Regions from separate parts of the Ferrimonas sp. genome, predicted to be linked through region 1. Evidence: riboswitches for the same ligand, from Rfam matches in the RefSeq annotation. Region 1 holds a riboswitch; each other region holds the start of a gene.
What was found. Region 1 has a riboswitch for cyclic di-GMP ahead of ACN0RV_RS01140 (hypothetical protein). Riboswitches for the same ligand answer to the same signal wherever they lie in the genome.

Region 2: linked by a shared signal. The riboswitch ahead of ACN0RV_RS01755 (hypothetical protein) and the one ahead of ACN0RV_RS01140 (hypothetical protein) in region 1 are both predicted to bind cyclic di-GMP.
Region 3: linked by a shared signal. The riboswitch ahead of ACN0RV_RS07700 (hypothetical protein) and the one ahead of ACN0RV_RS01140 (hypothetical protein) in region 1 are both predicted to bind cyclic di-GMP.

Annotation. Positions count from the first base shown of each region.
Region 1 covers NZ_JBLXDO010000001.1:244,944-251,101, reverse strand. The annotation lists gene tatB (Sec-independent protein translocase protein TatB) at 1-317, shown strand, start outside; gene tatC (twin-arginine translocase subunit TatC) at 320-1,075, shown strand; gene ACN0RV_RS01160 (hypothetical protein) at 1,116-1,628, shown strand; gene ACN0RV_RS01155 (TatD family hydrolase) at 1,625-2,401, shown strand; gene hemB (porphobilinogen synthase) at 2,556-3,527, shown strand; gene ACN0RV_RS01145 (thioredoxin family protein) at 3,689-4,228, shown strand; cyclic di-GMP riboswitch class I at 4,422-4,501, shown strand; gene ACN0RV_RS01140 (hypothetical protein) at 4,584-6,158, shown strand, end outside.
Region 2 covers NZ_JBLXDO010000001.1:366,506-372,663, forward strand. The annotation lists gene ACN0RV_RS01735 (cytochrome b) at 1-8, shown strand, start outside; gene ACN0RV_RS01740 (cytochrome c1) at 8-703, shown strand; gene sspA (stringent starvation protein SspA) at 796-1,425, shown strand; gene ACN0RV_RS01750 (ClpXP protease specificity-enhancing factor) at 1,418-1,855, shown strand; cyclic di-GMP riboswitch class I at 2,322-2,402, shown strand; gene ACN0RV_RS01755 (hypothetical protein) at 2,485-4,512, shown strand; gene mraZ (division/cell wall cluster transcriptional repressor MraZ) at 4,877-5,335, shown strand; gene rsmH (16S rRNA (cytosine(1402)-N(4))-methyltransferase RsmH) at 5,335-6,158, shown strand, end outside.
Region 3 covers NZ_JBLXDO010000006.1:69,964-76,121, reverse strand. The annotation lists gene ACN0RV_RS07710 (glycosyltransferase) at 1-43, shown strand, start outside; gene ACN0RV_RS07705 (HAD family hydrolase) at 72-1,631, opposite strand; cyclic di-GMP riboswitch class I at 2,032-2,116, shown strand; gene ACN0RV_RS07700 (hypothetical protein) at 2,568-6,158, shown strand, end outside.

The DNA.
Region 1 (6,158 bases):
TACCAGTGGCGGTGCGCAGCATCAGCCGCTGGGTCAGCACCATCAAGCGCATGGCCAACTCGGTGAAGGATGAGCTCGAACAGGAGCTGAAGATCGAGCAGCTGCAGTCGGATCTGAAGAAGGCGGAGTCCAAAGGACTCGAGTCTCTGGATCCCGGTCTGAAACAGTCTATCGAGGAACTGCGTTCCGCCGCGCAATCGGTGAACCGCCCCTACCAGATGGACGACAGCAAGCCCGACGCATCCACCCCCACTGTCTCGCCACAACCCGAGATCAGCGAAAAGAAAGCCGCTGAACCGGGTAAAACCGCAGAGTAAGTATGTCCGAGCAGCAACCCCTAATCAGTCATCTGCTCGAGCTGAGAAACCGCCTGTTGCACGCAATAGGCGGCATCCTGCTCGTGTTCGCCAGCCTCGCCTACTGGGCCAACGACATCTACAACTTCCTGTCGCTGCCCCTGTTGGAGGTGATGCCGGAGAACGCCTCCATGATCGCAACGGACGTGGCGTCCCCCTTCTTCGCCCCGTTCAAGCTGACCATGTTTGTGGCGCTGTTCATCGCCATGCCCTATGTGTTGTATCAGGTGTGGGCCTTTATCGCCCCGGGACTGTACAAGCATGAGAAGAAGCTGGTCTTCCCTCTGCTGTTCAGCAGCTCCATCCTGTTCTACGGCGGCATCGCATTTGCCTACTTTATCGTGTTCCCCGTGGTGTTCGGCTTCTTCACCAGCGTTGCTCCGGAAGGAGTGCAGGTGGCCACGGACATCAACAGCTACCTGAGCTTCGTCCTCAAGCTGTTCTTCGCCTTCGGCCTCGCCTTCGAAATTCCGGTGGCGGTGATACTGATGGTGTGGACCGGCATGACCACCCCGGACGACCTTAAGAAAAATCGCCCCTATATTGTTGTCGGCGCCTTCGTTGTTGGTATGCTGTTAACGCCGCCGGACATCATCTCTCAAACCATGCTGGCTCTGCCTATGCTGCTGCTGTTTGAGGGAGGCGTGTTCTTCTCTCGTCTGTACCAACCTAAGGACGATGAAGAGGAAGAGGTGCAAGAGGAGCCTACCGAAGAGTAGCCCAGTCACGGCGGTCCTTACGTTTAATCAAGGAACAGTTATGCTTAAGACCGCCGTATTCTCCCTGCTGCTAGCCCCGGCAGCTGTCTCCGCCGCAGACGCGGCCTGTCACGCCATCCAAGACCAGATCCAGCGCCTGGCCTGTTACGACAAGGCCGCCGAGTCCGTGGTTAATTGCGCCAGCCTAAATGACAAGCTGGATCGCCTGGTGTGTTTCGACAAGCTGGGTAAGCCTGCCCACGCTGGCATCCCCGCCAAACCTGCCGCCCCTCAGGCAGCGGCACCGGCCGATGCCGACGAGCGCTTTGGGCTGAGCGATAAACGTCCCGAAGAGCCGGAAGCCATCAAGGCCAGCATCAACAAGCTGAAGAAAGACCCCTACGGCAAGTTCATCGTGACCCTGGACAACGGCCAGGTGTGGAAGCAGATCGACTCCAAGCGCTTCCGCCTGAAGCAGGACAAACCGGTCACCATCGAAAAGGCCTCCCTGGGCTCCTTTATGCTGACCCAGGAGGGCAGCAGCAAGAGCGCCCGGGTGAAGCGAGTGCAATGATCGACATCGCCGTAAACCTGACCTCCAGCCAGTTCAGGGACGACCTTGAACTGGTGCTTACCCGCGCCAGGGAAGCCGGGGTCGACACCCTTATCGGCCTGGCCAGTGACCTGGAGGAAGCGCAACAGCTGCAGCCACTGGCGGAGCAGTATCCCGGCATCTTCATCACCGCCGGCATCCACCCCCACTACGCCAGTCACTTTGACGCCGCCAGCATAGAACACATCGAGGATCTGTGCCGCCACCCCAAGGTGGTGGCCGTCGGGGAGTGCGGCCTGGACTTCAACCGGGACTTCTCTCCTAGACCGGACCAGCGCCGCGCCTTCGAAGCCCAGCTCAAGCTGGCCTGCGATCTGGGCAAACCGGCGCTGATGCACTGCCGGGATGCAGGAGCGGAGTTCACCGCCATGGTCTCGGACGTGCGCGGCGACCTCAGCGGCGGTGTGCTGCACTGCTTCACCGGCAGCGAACAGGAGCTGCAACAGGCCCTGGAGCTGGATCTCTACATCGGCATCACAGGCTGGGTCTGCGACGAGCGCCGGGGCGCAGAACTTGCCAGGCTGGTGCCGCAGATCCCCGATGATCGCCTGTTGCTGGAGACCGATGCTCCCTACCTGCTCCCCAGGGATATCCGCCCCAAACCCAAGACACGGCGCAACGAACCGAGATGGCTGCCACACATCGCCAATAAAGTGGCCGAGCTGCGCAACCAAAGCGTGGATGCGCTGTCCCATCACTGTCTACAGAATGCCAAGCGCCTGTTTCAAGTGTGATTAAGCTCCTGCCTTAAGGAGTAGAGTTTGCTAATATTGACGCCGTCATATCGGCCTTGACCCCCGTCACACCGTGATCGGTCTTTGGCGATACCCCCTCATTCATAAGGAGCTGCAAGTGACCGTTGTAACCGGACCTTTTTCCCGCCGCCGTATGCGTCGGATGCGTCGCCATGACTTCTCCCGCCGCCTGATGGCCGAGAGCCAGCTGAGCGTCAACGATCTGATCTATCCGGTGTTCGTTCTGGAGGGCAATGCCCGTAAGGAAGTGGTCGACTCCATGCCTGGCGTCGAGCGTCTCTCCATCGATCTGCTGATCGAAGAGGCCCGCGAGCTGGTAGAGCTGGGTGTGCCTGCCGTAGCCCTGTTCCCGGTTACCCCTCAGGAGCAGAAATCCCTGGGTGCCGAAGAGGCCTACAACCCAGAGGGTCTGGCCCAGAAAGCGGTCCGCGCCCTGAAACGTGAGTTCCCCGAGCTGGGCGTGATCACCGACGTGGCCCTGGATCCCTTCACCACCCACGGTCAGGACGGCATCATTGACGACGAGGGTTACATCCTCAATGACATCACCACCGAAGTGCTGGTGAAACAGGCCCTGTCCCACGCAGAAGCCGGTGCCGACGTTGTGGCACCCTCCGACATGATGGATGGCCGCATCGGTGCCATCCGTGACGCCCTGGAAGAGGCGGGTCATGTGAACACCCAGATCCTGGCCTACTCCGCCAAGTACTCCTCCAGCTACTACGGTCCCTTCCGCGATGCGGTCGGTTCAGCCGGCAACCTCAAAGGTGGCAATAAGCACACCTACCAGATGGATCCCGCCAACTCCGATGAGGCCCTGCAAGAGGTGGCCATGGACATCGAAGAGGGCGCCGATATGGTGATGGTGAAGCCTGGCATGCCCTACCTGGACATCGTACGTCGAGTGAAGAGCGAGCTGCAGGTGCCCACCTTCGCCTACCAGGTGAGCGGCGAGTACGCCATGCACATGGCCGCCATCCAGAACGGCTGGCTGGACGAGCGCAAGATCGTGATGGAGTCCCTGCTCTGCTTCAAGCGCGCCGGAGCCGATGGCATCCTGACCTACTTCGCCAAACGTGTGGCCCAGTGGCTGAACGAGAAGTAAGGTAAACACCTCAATGACACAAGGGGAGCCTCGGCTCCCCTTTTCATTGCCTACCCCTGTTCGGTTTTGACCGATCCCGGTCACGTTTCCACAATTCTGGAAGAACATAGTCGACAATTCTGAGTCAGACTGATCAGCAGGATAGAGAGAATGAGAGCACCATGAAAAAGACAACTTTGCTGGCCATGATGCTGGCCCCGGCTTTGATGAGCACCTCCGCTATGGCAAACTCCGGCTGTGGTTTCGAAGAGGGCCAGAAAGGTCCCTTCGCCACCTGCACCCAAGAGGAGAAACAGGAGGTAATTTTGACCGGTGAACTGGCCATGGCCGATATTATGGAAGCGATCCCCGGCTACGGCGATAACTTCGACAGCTACGCCCCCGAATCCAAGTGGATTGATGCCCTGAAGGCGGTAGACACCCCCACCGAGATCGTAGTGATCATCGGCACCTGGTGTCCCGACTGCCATCGCGAGACCCCACGCTTTGCCAAGCTGCTGGAGCTGGTGAACAATGACAATCTGTCGGCCCGCTACATCGGTGTCGACCGCCAGAAATCCGATCCGCAGAACCTGGCTGCCGCCTACGAGTTCAAGCGTATCCCCACCTTCATGGTGATCCAGGATGGCAAGGAGATCGGCCGCATCGTCGAGACTCCTGAGCACTCCCTGGAGCAGGATCTGGCCGAAATCCTCAAATAGTCCCCTCAGGCCGAATCAGCTCAACTGGTTCGGCCTCTTAGCGCCACTTCAAACAACTGATTTGTAAAGATAATATTTACAGGCGCTCATCACTTAATCTCAGCACCAAGTACACCCACTGACACCCTCACTTCACCATGCTCTAATGGGCCCGACCCAAGATAAAACCGAGCCTTGGGTTCGATTTTCGTTACGCTGACAATGGCAAACCAACCGTGAGGTTGGGACGCAAAGCTTCCGGTCTCGCCCAGGTGAGATAGCGGGGTTTCCAGCGGAGGGCCCCTGTTTGTTTTTGGGGCTCCATACAGCCAAAGACAGCGTTTGGATAGGATCAACCATTGGAGATGGTAGATTTATGCAGTTCAAGCGCCACCTTATCGCCCTGTCCCTGACAGCGGCACTGACCCAACTCACCGCCTGCGGCGGCGGCTCCTCAGACTCCGCCCCGGCTCCGCAACCCGAACCCCAGCCAGGCCAAAGCCTTCAAGGCGCCACCGCCGATGGTTACCTGGTCAATGCCCAGGTGTGCCTGGATCTCAACAGCAACGGCGAATGCGATGCCGATGAGCCCAGCACCCTGACCCAGGCCGGAGGCCAGTACAGTTTCGAAAACCTCGATGCGGCCCTGGATCTCAGCCAGGTGCAGATGCTGGTTAAGGTGATCGCCGGCCAGACCGAGGATGAAGACAACCCGGGCGTAGTGCTGACCCAGGGCTACACCATGACGGCACCGGCCGGTGTGGTGGAGTTTGTCAGCCCCCTGACCACCCTGCTCGCCTCTGAGATGGACAGAGCCGGAGTGGACCAGGAGACCGCGGCCGCGGCCCTGGAACAGACTCTGGGCATTCTGGGCTCAGACCTGAGCCTGGTGGAAGACTACATTGCCGGCAAACAACAGCAGGCCAATGGCGACGGCTACAAACGACTGCACCGGGTCGCCCAGGTGGTCGCCCGTGTCACTGCCAAGGCGAAACACGCCGTCGAGCAGAACGGCGGCACCGGTGGTGATGCCGAAGACAACGAAGTCGCGGATGCCATCGCCGAAACCCTGACCGAAAACCTGGAGCGTCTGGTAAACCGGGTCGATGAGGCGGAAGCCAACGGCCAGGAGCCCGATGCCGACACCATCGCCGATGAGGTTGCCGGCGAGCTGCCTCTTGACCCCGAAGAGGTTCAGGACAGAGTCGAGCGCAAACGTGAGCGTGGCGACCTGGAAGAGGCCAGCCTGGTGACCCTGCTCGAGTCCGAAGGGGGCATGTTCGAACTGGATGGCCACTCCGATGTGTTCTTCGACGCCAGCACCAACCAGTGCATCAAGGAGCGCGAGCTGGGCTATCAGCAGATCCAGAAGGTCGAGTCCCTGATCACCTTTAACCGCTTCCGCTACGACGGCCCCGATGCCGGCTTTGTCGAGGTCAGCGAAGATGAACAACGCGGCATGCTGGTGTGGAAAGGGGAAGCCTGGGCAGAGATGAACGACCAGGTGGAGGTTGTCTCCCTGGAGGAGGATGGCTCCGTCATCGTCAGCTCCGATATGGATGGCCGCCAGCAGGTCTGGGCTCAGCAACTGGACCTCTCTGACCTTAAGCTGAAGCGCTACGCCAAGGGCGAGCACGAGTGGAAATCCCTGTTCAGTGGCGATCAGCTGTTCCCAGAAGGCGCCAGCGGTTACCAGATGACCTTCAAGCAGCTTGAGAGTCGCGCCATGCTGCCCTACCGGGCAGAGTGTGACGCTTCTGTTCAATGGTGCAACCAGGTGGTTCTGCCCACAGGTCCGGTTCAGACCCTGGCCGAACTGATGAATGACGCCACCACCGAAGAACCCAAGCTGGTCTACATCGGCGGTGACGACGACACCAGCCTGGCCATCGCCCTGCAGGGCTCCATCGAGGAGGACCAGGGTAAGGTACAACTCTATGTGGTTGAGCAC
Region 2 (6,158 bases), 120 kb from region 1:
CAGGCTAATGAAAAAGGTATTCGCAGTATTGATCGCTTGCCTGCCGGCCCTGGCTTACGCCGCCGGCGGCAGCAATGAACACGTGGTCAGCGCCAACATCGACCTGACTGACAAGGACTCTCTCAAGCGTGGTGCCCAGGCGTTTATGGATAACTGCAGTGGCTGTCACAGCCTGCAGTACCAGCGCTATCAGCGCATCGCCGACGATCTGGAGATGACCGCAGATGAGGTCAGCGCCCTGATTCACACCGATGCCAAGGTGGGTGAGCAGATCACTTCTGCCCTGAGCGGTGATGACGGTGCCCAATGGTTTGGCGCGGCGCCACCGGATCTGACTCTGGAAGCCCGTCTGAGAAGTCCTGACTGGATCTACTCCTATCTGAAGACCTTCTATGTGGATGAGAGCCGTCCATTCGGTGTCAACAACCTGGTGTTCCCTGCCGTGGGCATGCCCCATGTTCTGGAGGGGCTGCAAGGCACTCCGGTTCTGCAGGAGGATGGCACCATTGTGGCCACCGGCGGTACTCTGACCGCCGAGGAGTACGATCAGTATGTCCGTGACATCACCAACTTCCTGGCGTACACCGGTGAACCGGTCAAGCTGGAGCGTGAACGTCTGGGCAAATGGGTACTGGGTTTCCTGTTTATCTTCTTCATCGTGGCCTACCTGCTGAAGAAGGAATACTGGCGTGATGTACACTAAACGCCAATAAGGTTACAATCTACCTCTTGCGCAGTTGGGGGCGGTCTCGCCCCCAACTGTTTTACCGTTTCTGAAAGAGTTTGGAGGATTCGATGGCTGTTGCTGCCAATAAGCGCTCTGTAATGGCACTGTTTTCCGGTGCTAGTGATCTGTACAGCCACCAAGTGCGCATCGTGTTGGCTGAGAAGGGCGTGGGTGTCGAGGTGATTCAGGTTGACCCCAACCATCTGCCGGATGAGCTGGTGGAGTTGAACCCCTACAACAGCGTACCGACCCTGCTGGACCGCGAGCTTGTTCTGTATAACTCCCGCATCATCATGGAGTACCTGGACGAGCGATTCCCTCATCCACCGCTTATGCCGGTATACCCAGTATCCCGTGGCCAGAGCCGTCTGATGATGTACCGCATCCAGAAAGATTGGTATGCCCTGGCCGAGCGCATCATGCGTGGAGACCGCGCGGAAGCGGCCCGCAAAGAGCTGACTGAAAGCATCCTGGGACTGGCGCCCGTGTTTGCCGAGACTCCCTACTTCATGAGTGAGGAGTTCACCCTGGTCGATTGTTACCTGGCGGCCCTGTTCTGGCGTCTGCCTCAGCTGGGTATCGAAGTGAGCGGTCGCGGCAGCAACGAGGTCAAAGCCTACATGACCCGCGTATTTGAGCGTGAGTCCTTCAAGGCTTCCCTGACTGAAGCCGAGCGTGAGCTGCGCATCGGTGTCTGAGCTGAGCCCTCAACGCCCCTACCTGCTGCGGGCGATGTATGACTGGCTGGTGGACAACGGTCTGACCCCCCACCTGGCGGTCAATGCGGATCTGCCCGGTGTGGTCGTTCCTCGTCAGTATGTGAAGGAAGGCCAGATCGTGCTGAACGTGGCGCCTCACTCTGTGGGGAATCTTCAGCTGGGCATCGATGAGGTTCGGTTCAATGCCCGCTTTGGTGGACAGCCCCAGGCCCTGGTCCTGCCCCTGTACGCCATCGAGGCGATCTACGCCCGCGAGAACGGAGCTGGCACCCTGTTCCCGCCGGAAGAGGCGTACGAGCAGGTGCTCGAGGGCGATGATGCGCCCCTGCCGGAACCGTCGGCCACAGAGGCTGAACCCAAGCCGGAGGCTCCGCAGAAGGGGCGCCCCAGCTTACGAGTGATCAAATAAAGACGAAACGCGGCCATGGCCGCGTTTTTTATTGTCCTTTTCATGGAAAGTTCCATGAACTTTGTTCGGGAATCCGGAGCAAAGGTTCGGGATAACTCCGTGCTTCAAGCTGAACGAATTGTAACCGATCCCTTTGGTGTGATCTGGATCGCAAAATTGCCTTTATGGACTAAAGTTTTCCAGCAAGAGACGAGCCTTGTGTTCTCGCCCGTCAGCACAAGAGAAATGCTCAATATCCCAGTTGCTTACCCTTATCTTTCATCAATTCCACGTTCGACATTCTGTTTAACCTCCTTCTAAAGTTTGGTTAAACAAGGTCATAAATCACTCAGAAATGGTCCTCTTTTCAAGTCAACTTGGTGAATTTGAGTGGTTTGTCCAGAAAGTGGTCGATCAGTATTCTGTTCCCCAGTTATTTCGGTGCATCCCCGGTTGGGGACACCAGTTCAACACTCAATTATCAGACAGCAGATAAAGGCAACTCCCTTTGTGGGAGGCGCAAAGTCACCGGTCTTACCATCAGTGGCAAGACAGCGGGACTACCTCATGTCTGGCATCGGTCTTCCTTCCCGGGTTGAAGTCCCTGCCTGCGCACGCCTCTTATCTGCCGACAGTTGGAGAAATCAGACTTGAATCGGCAACAAGAACAGATTAACAACGGCATCGTACCGTTGAAGAGCTTGTTTGGGGCAGCACTTCTTACTTTTACCCTGAGCGCCTGTGGCGGTTCAGGAGGGGACAGCAGCAATCCGGACCCGGATCCGGAGCCGCCGCCGGTGATTCCTGACCCAGATCCTGAGCCGGACCCGGATCCAGACCCAGAGCCGGACCCGGACCCCGAGCCGGACCCGGATCCTGAGCCGGACCCGGACCCGGATCCTGAGCCGGACCCGGATCCCGAGCCGGACCCGGATCCCGAGCCAGACCCGGATCCGGAGCCAGAGCCGGATCCCGAGGTGGCGCCTGTACTGCAGGGCGATGCGGTCTACTTTGATGGCCAGGGTGCCTATGGCGAGATTGCCGACTGGCGTGCCGATGGTGAATTCCGGCTGGTGGCCTGGCTGGATGACGTGAACAGCGATCCTGCGGCCAGCACCGTACTGGTGTCGGCGGATGACGGAGACTACCTCTCCTTCAGCCACAACAGCGTCGAAGGCCGATGGAACGGCAACACCGTGTTGCTCACCGGCCCGTTCGAGTTCAATCGTACCCGCTATGTGGAGATCACCGTGGACAACGGTAAGCTCAGCGCGTCCGATGGCGAGAGTCAGGCCAGCATCAGCGATGGCGCAGTGGATGCCGATGCGGCGACCTACCGCTGGATCTATCGCCTGAATGACAGCTACTCCAGTGGCGGACTGCAGGCTCTGGCGCTGGTCGATCTGGACAATGCGGAGAAGACCCGGACCCTGACCTTCGAGCAGGGGCAGGGTGTGGTGGCCTCAGGTGACGGTGCCGAGGGCACCCATCTGTTGCACGGGCTGGACAGCGGCGACTGGCAGGCGATCACCTCCAACGTGTCGGCACCGGTGCCCCATGTGGCCAGTCAGGCGGACTGGGATGCTCAGTTCGACAAGAGCTATCCAAATCAGCGTCCGCTTATCGGAACCACCAATGGCAACGACGAGAAGAAGTTTGCCTGGCAGGGTCACTACTGGATGCGCGCCTATGTGCGTATGGCCGAGACCTATGGTGACACCAAGTATCTGGACTATGCGGTGGAGTTGGCTGATCACATGTTCAACTACACCGATGAGAAGCGGGTTGAACGTGGTGAGCTCAATATCCACAACGAGCCCTATGAAGGACTGGCACCCAAGCTGTACCTGAATACTCCGGGTCTGCCGGTACCTGGCTGGCGTCGTCCCTATAACGGTGCCTGGAGAAATGAGGCGTTGACCGACGGTATGATCCTCAACAGCATCCTGCGACTGGTGGATCACATCAAGAGTGAGAACCTCACCCAGTACATGGAGCGGGCGGATTACTACATAGGCCGGGCCGAGCGAATCGTGCGCGCGCACGACAGCTCGTTCAGCACCACCAAAAACGGTGCCATTCAGGGGTCCTACTTCTATGTGAACTACAAGAATGAAGACTATGGCGACGGTGGCCTGTTCTCCAACCCACTGCCGTTCAATCACGACATGACCCTGGGTACGGCGATGATCTACCTGGACAAGTGGGGTCAAGCCAACAGCGACCTGGGCCAGAAGGCCAGGGAGATCCTCGGTTTCTATATGGACAATCTGAGGATGGAGAGCGACAACCTGTGTAACTGGGACTACCAGTTCCTGGCCAACGGTGGCGGCAAGATGGAGGACTTCAACCATGCCCACCTGGATGTTGGCTTCATGGTTGTGGCCCGCCAGGAGGGGCTGCTGGACAACGACGAACCTCTGCAGTGCATGGCCAATGCCCTGGTCGAGCGCGTGTTCCTGGCGCCCGCCATGGCCAGTTTCGGCGTGGATGGCACCGGCGTCAGTTCCACCTGGGATCAGATGGCCATAGGCTACGACTGGATTGAGCTTCAGGGGTGGGATCCTCGGGTGGGCCTGGTGGCCGACCACATCCTGCGCCACTACGGGGACCTGAGCTGGTATCGCGCCTATCTGGGGGCTGCCAACTCCCTCTACTGGCAAGCTCAGGCGCAGTAACGGGCGATGACCATCGGCCAACCTCCTGCGTGAACCGGAATCGACCGGATAATCGCTCAGGGGGGACTCCCTCGGGAGTCGTCAGGCCAGCCGGCACAGCGCCGCCATATATCACGGGGTCCCTTGTCGGGCCCCGTGACTCATTTCTCCCAAGTGGGATTTATCCATCAATCCCACTTGCGATTAATTCCCGGATAACTCTCTAAAAACTAAGCGTAAAGCCCCGAAAATACAGGCTTTAGCGCCCATCAGGCTTCCTTGACAATACTCGCTTTGTGTCCATAAACTTGGTAGCTTGTGGGAAAAAGTGGTTATTTGTGGGAAAACCTTGTCCGACTGAAATTTAACAGGGATGGAGTAGCCAGTGTTCAGAGGCGCCAGCAGCATCGCACTTGATGCCAAGGGCCGGATCGCCATACCAAAGCGATACCGGCCGTTGTTGTGCGCGGAAGACGCCGGTCCCCTGGTGGTTACCGTAGACATTCATTCCCCCTGCCTGCTGCTTTACCCTCTCCAAGCCTGGAGTGAGGTGGAGCAGAAACTGGCGCGCCTGTCGGACACCCAGCCCAGTGAGCGGGCCGTAAAGCGGCTGCTGCTCGGTTATGCCAGCGATGTGGAGATAGACCGCATGGGAAGGGTACTGATACCGCCTCCCCTGCGTCAATTCGCCTCCCTGGAGAAGCAACTGATGCTGGTGGGTCAACTGAATAAGTTTGAGATCTGGTCGGAAGAGAACTGGCAGAACCAGATCCAAGCCTCCCATGCCGCAGTGGAAGCGGAAGCCTTTATCGATAATCAACGTTTACAGGAATTTGCCCTCTGATGGCGGAAACTTTTAGTCATGTCACCGTGCTGCTCAAAGAGGCGGTGGATGGATTGAACATCAAACCGGACGGCATCTATGTCGACGGAACCTTCGGCCGTGGTGGCCACAGCAGGGAGATCTTGTCCCGCCTTGGGCCTGATGGTCGCCTGTACGGCATCGACCGTGACCCTCAGGCGGTGGCGGTGGCTCAGGAGCTGGAGCAGGCTGATCCCAGGTTCAGCATCATTCATGGCCCCTTCTCCGGCTTGGCGGACTACCTGAAAGAGCGCGGACTGGAGGGCAAGGTGGATGGCGTCCTGCTGGACCTGGGCGTTTCCTCACCTCAGCTGGATGACGCCGAGCGCGGCTTCAGTTTCCTGCGCGATGGTCCTCTGGATATGCGCATGGACAACAGCCAGGGGGAGACCGCGGCTCAGTGGTTGGAGCGGGCGGATGCCAAGGACATCGCCTGGGTAATTCGTACCTTCGGTGAGGACAAGTACGCCGGCCCCATCTCCCGTGCCATCAAGGCGCATCTGGAGGAGGGCAAGCCCCTGACCCGTACCCGGGATCTGGCTGGGTTGATCGAGTCCATTACTCCCAAGCACAAGCTGGAGAAGGGCAAGCATCCGGCGACCCGGACCTTCCAGGCCATTCGCATCTACATCAACAGCGAGCTCGAGGAGATTGAGCGTGCCCTGGCCGGTTCCCTGCTGGCGTTGGCGCCCCAGGGGCGGCTGTCGGTGATCAGCTTCCACTCCCTGGAAGATCGCATGGTGAAGCGCTTCATGCGTCGCCAGAGCCAGGGTGAGCCCCTGCCTCCCGGACTGCCGCTGACCGA
Region 3 (6,158 bases), on a different contig from region 1:
TCGTGACTTTCAATTGCTGCCCCTAAGCAAAATGACCACCTGAATAAGTGGCTTCGACAGAGTCCCCTCCGTCAGGCTCCCTTGTCCTCCTCGACACCGGTCGGCAATACGCCGGGCTCTGCTCTGTCCGCAGGTTTAAGCGGTGCCATCGCGTCCCTGAACCCCCACACATCCTTGGCGGCACGTACCACAACATAGGCAAGAATGACCAGCGTCTGCCACTGGGTTAACTGCGACCAGCTTGTCGCACCGGATACCCAGCAGAACAGCAGCACCATAAACAGCATCAGCCCATTAAACAGGTGCAGCGGCATGCCTTTACGTTCCCCCCCAAATCGATAGGTCACATAGGGTATCCATTTGGACAGACCGTGGGTAAAGCAGAAAAGTGCCCCAACCAGCGAAGAGCTGAACACAACGAAATACCCCGCGGTTCTGGCCAGTTGCAGCAGCAGCATGGGTACCGCGCGTCCTCTCTCCCTGATGCGGTTAAACCAGAAGAAGGTGCCTCTTACCACCAGGAGCAACAGCATGAAGCTGATCCAGACCGAGAGCGTCGCTTCCATGCCCTGCATACCCGACACCCGGGGCACCCAACTGAGATCCCGCGCCAGCCAGGCGGCGGGTAGCGCCAGAGCCATGGCACACACCCAGGCAAACCAGGGTCGAAAGGCACTGCCCAGCCTGAGAAACGCCTCACTGACCTTAGGCTTGGCCTCGTAGAGCAGACCCAGCCTGTCATTCTCGGCATAGCCAATCTCATAGGCACTGAAATAGGAGAGCAGGAAGAGAAACAGGCTGGCACAGGTGAGCAGGGGCTCAGGGCTGGTTAAGCCGAACACCAACACTATGGTCAGGTAGTCATGGCCTATGACGGATCGGGTAAAGTAGCTCTCCGTGGGGCGCTTTACCTTCTTGGTATACACGAAGGGCAGCATGGGATCCATGCCTGCCCGTACAGGGCGGCTCTCTGGCCATCTGCACAGCAAGCCCTTCGCGCTGGCCTCGAGCAGATCCCTGTCCAGCATGCTGTCAGTGACGCACCAGGCTCGCCCTAACACCTTCTCACCAAGAGACAACCTGATGGATTGCGCTTTTCCTTGCTGACGGAAATGGACTGCATTGTCCAATGTTGAACTCACCTGCAATGGCCAGGGAATTTGGGCGGCTTCCAGCAAGGGCTTCACGATAAAGTCAAAGCCGTAGCTCACCAGATAGATGGGACCATGGTGACGCCGCAACGGTTCGACCAGCCTGTGGTTAACAAACCCAGGCCCCAACTGCCTGACACGTCTGACCCACAGCTTCCTGGACCAGGGAAACAGGATAAGCAAAGCTTTGACCCGATAGAGATCCCGGTAATGGCGCTGTTCAGTGCCGGTAAACCACCGCCAGGGTTGCAACACGTCCATAAATTGCAGCAGCAGAGCCACCAGCAGGGACGGCTGTACCGAAGCAATAAACTGTTCGGTGGAGTTACTGAGCCACAGGGTATCGTCCACATCCACCAAAAGAGGCGTCCCATCCGGGCAGCCCCTCAGACTGTCGACGAGTTCATCGGGCTGTACCAGAAAAGGGGGGGCATCCTTCCTTTGCTCGCATTCGCTGACCGGCACTTTTGTCTCGTCCACGAAGTCAACTCTCTGTTTCCTTTAACTGGTCTAAGTTTAGGCAGGCTGTGCTGGTCCCTCCACCTCCCGGGAAAAAACACCCTCAACCGGGCAGATCTTGTCCACACAATTCTCACAAATGAGATTCTCCCCTCACACAATGTCCGCCTAAATTAAATTTTCCCTACTGACAAAGAACCTTTTGCACATAGTAAATAACAAAATTTTTACCACTCACGGAAGTGGCTGTTTTAAGGTTAGATAAACACCACTTTGCGCCATTTTTACCCTACATTTCCAAACATTAGGTTGTTTTTCGATCATTGATTAGGCATTCTAACCTCGCCTTAGGGCACACGCGTCGCTTGCAACACATAAGGAATGTTAACCACATGTTGCGAGCGACTGTTGTAACCACGACAGCAGACAAAGGCAAACTTAGCGAAAGCTAAGGACGCAATATCTCCGGTCTAAAGACTTCGGTCCATGATAGCGGGATTACCTCATGTCGATGGTGTACTGTGGACACACAACTCCTTATTAGAATGGAGGTTGTGTCTTGTAGTCGCAGTCCCTCACTGACGTCGCCATTTTGTCTGCCCAGCTAAATTGAGGCTTGTCATTATGGCTCGGCAGTTTTATTGGGGGAAACCACTTGGGCAAGGTGGTGCGCTATCGCATGCCCTTGTTTTTGTTTTCTTTCTCTCTATTTTTTTTCCTACGACCGTAACCGCATCCAACGCCGTTCATTTCAACGGCAGCGACGCCTATTCCAAGATTGATGCCTGGCAACCCAGCGGCCCCTACAAGGTTGTCGCCTGGTTGGCCGAGCTTCATCCAACGTCCAGTAACAGGACGATCCTTCTGAGTTCATCCTCAACCACCGATTTCCTGTCATTTACCCACAGCAGCGTTCAGGGTAAATGGGGCAGCGACTATCCGGGTGTTTGGAACAAGTTGGATTTCGCCACCTCGCGCTACCTGGAGATCCAGGTGGATTACGGCAAGCTGACTGCATCCGACGGCACCTCCACCAGGAGTGTGCGCAACAAGAGCATCCAGCCCACTGCGACCGCATTTGACTGGCTCTATCGCCGCGGTTACAGCGACTTCTCTCAGGGTGCCATCCAGGGACTGGCCCTGATCGATCTGGCGAATGCCGCCAATTCCCGAGCGTTTGCCTTTCATCAGGGCAAAGGCCTGGTCGAGGTAGGCGGCAGCGCGTCCTTTGACCCTCTGGTGAACATTGGCACAGGCGACTGGCGCACCGGCCCCCATACCATCGACAACCCCGCGCCTGACCATTTTGACGATGGTCAGTGGAATGCCGCATTTGGCAACGGCGGTGTCGATCCCGTGGAGCCTACCGACCCAGTAGAGCCCACTGACCCAGTGGAACCGACCGACCCAGTGGAGCCGACAGATCCTGTCGAACCTGCGCCTTCCGGTGAGTCTACCGCTGCACGCTTTAACGGTGACAACGCCTATGGCGAGATTGCCACCTGGCAGCCAACAGGTAAGTTCCGCGTCATCGCCTACCTGAGCGAACTGGACCCCGTTGCCGATCAGCGCACCATCCTGCTCAGTGACTCCAAATCCAAGGAGTTCATCGGTCTGAACCATGGCAGTGTTCAGGGGCAGTGGAACGGCCAGTACCCCGGTATCTGGAACAAGTTCAGCTTCAACGCCACCAAGTACCTGGATCTGACCGTCGATTTCGGCAAACTGACCGCCACCGATGGTCAGGTGACTCACAGCATCAGCAACAGCGCCATCGACCCCACCAGCGTCGGCTACAACTGGCTGATGCGCCGCGGCAGCAAAGATTTCTCCCTGGCTGGCGTACAGGCGATCATCCTGATGGATCTGGTCAACCCGGAAAACTCCCGCGCCTATGGTTTTGAAAGCGACCAGGGCCTGGCGGAAGTGGGTGGCACCAGTGGGGTAAACACCCTCGCCGGCGTACAGACCGGTGACTACTCCGTGGGTACTCACCAGGTAACCAACCCCGACAGCAGTGTGTTCAGCGACGCCGAATGGCAAGCCGTATTCGGTGGCACTGACACCACTGACCCAGTTGAGCCTACAGATCCCGTTGAGCCCACCGACCCGGTTGAGCCCACAGATCCTGTTGAGCCGACTGATCCGGTTGAGCCTACCGATCCCGTTGAGCCCACGCCTCCTGCAACCACAGGTCAGGCGGTACGCTTCGACGGCGTCAACAACTTCGGTGAGATCGCTTCCTGGCAGCCCAAGGGTAAGTTCCGGGTTGTGGCCTGGCTGACCGAGCTGGACAGCGACAGCGGCGCGCGCACCTACCTGCTGAGCAATTCCGGCACCTCCGAGTTTATCGGCTTCACCCACAAAGATGTGCAGGTGAAGTACGGCAGCGACTTCCCCGGAATCTGGGGTAAGTTTGACTTCGCCGGTCAGCGTTACATCGATGTGACCATCGACTACGGCAAGCTGACCGCCAGCGACGGTGTCACCACCGCCTCTGCCAGCAGCACAGCCTTTGATCCGACTGCGGTCTCTTTCGACTGGCTCTACCGCCGCAACGGCACCTACTCCAAGGGTGCCCTGCAAGCCATCAGCCTGATCGATTACGCGGACCCTGCCAACTCACGCACCTACGCCTTCGATGCCGAGCAAGGCATGGTGGAGCTGGGCGGCAACAACGGTACTGTGCACAACACCAGCGGCTCTGATTACTTCCAGGGCAACCTGAGTGTGTCTAACCCCGAACCTACTCACTTCGACCAGGCTCAGTGGGATGCCTTCTACCCCGAGTCTGATGCCCCAGTGGACCCTGTTGATCCAACCGAGCCCACAGACCCGACCGAACCGACTGATCCAGTAGACCCGGTTGATCCCGTTGACCCGGTAGACCCAGTCGACCCGGTGGATCCTGTAGACCCAGTTGATCCCCCGGTGACCAACCCGGATGCTGGCCTGCTTCTGCCTGCCGACGCCAAGGCGGTGCAGTTCGATGGCAACGGTGCCTACCTGGACCTGCAGACCTGGCAGCCTGGCGGTGAGTACCGCGTTGTTGGCTGGCTGAGCCAGCTTGACGGCAACGCCGATGCCAAGAGCTACCTGATAAGCGGTAACGGCAACTACCTGGCGTTCAGCCACCACAGCGTGGAAGCCAAGTTTGGCGGCTCCACCGTGCGCATCGATGGCAGGTTCGCCTTCGACCAGACCCGTTACGTAGAGATCAACGTAAAGTCTGGCGTTCTGACCGCTTCCGACGGCCAGACCACGGTATCAACCAACAATGGCGCGGTGTCCACCAACGCCAGCTATGATGCAGCTTTCCGCAACGGCAGCAGCTACAGCAAGGGTACCCTTCAGTCTCTGGCTCTGATTGACTACAGCAACGACAGCAATGTTCGCGGCTACACCTTCAATGCCAGCCAGGGCGTGATCGAAACCAAGAGCAACAGCACCGACGCCAGCTATCTGTCCGGTGTCGGCTCAGGCGACTTCCTGACCATCAGCCAGAACGTGGTCGCTCCCCGTCCTCTGCTGGCGACTCAGGCAGAGTGGGACGCTCAGTTCAACAATGTGTATGGCAATGGCCGTCCCCTGCTGAACACCACCAATGGCAACGATCAGAAGAAGTTTGCCTGGGAAGGTCACTACTGGCTGCGTTCCTACCTGACCATGGCCAAGACCTTCAACGACGACAAGTACCTGGACTACGCCGTTGAACTGATTGACCACATGTTCAACTACACCGACGAGAAGCGCGTTGCCCGTGGCGAGCTGAACCTGGGTAGCCAGCCCTACGACCTGGCCCCCAAGTACTTCCTCAACAACCCTGGCAAACCTGCTCCAGGCTGGCGTCGCCCCTACAACGGCTGGCGTATTGAGGTGCTGAGTGATGGCCAGATCCTGAACGCCATCACCCGGGTTGCTGACTACATCAAGTCGGCCAACAAGACTCAGTACACAACCAAGGCGGACCAGTACCTGGCGGAAGCGGCGCGGATCATCCGCAGCCACGACTCCTCATACAGCACCACCAAAAACAGTGCGATTCAGGGGTCCTACTTCTACGTTAACTACAAAAACAGCGACTATGGCGACTCGGGGCTGTTCTCCAACCCCATGCCCTACAACCACGACATGACCATGGGTATCGCCATGATCTATGTGAACAAGTGGCTGGACGGCGGCGAGCCTGTGATGGAGCAGCGGGTACGAGATATCCACGGCTTCTTCACCGACCATATGCGCTACAACAGTGACGGTACCTGCACCTGGGATTACGCCTTCAACAGCAGCGGTGACAACAAGCTGGAAGACGTAAACCACGCCCACCTGGACGTTGGCTTCATGGTAACCGCCTACAACGAAGGCTATGCCTCCGATGACAGCGATCTTAAGTGCCTGACCAAGACCCTGACCGACAAGGTGTTCATGGCACCTGGCATGCTGCACTACGACGTCACCGGCGGCGGCATCAGCAAGCGTTGGGACCAGATTGCCACCGGTTACGACTGGTCTGAACTGGCCCCCTGGGATGCCCGTGTTACCGAGATC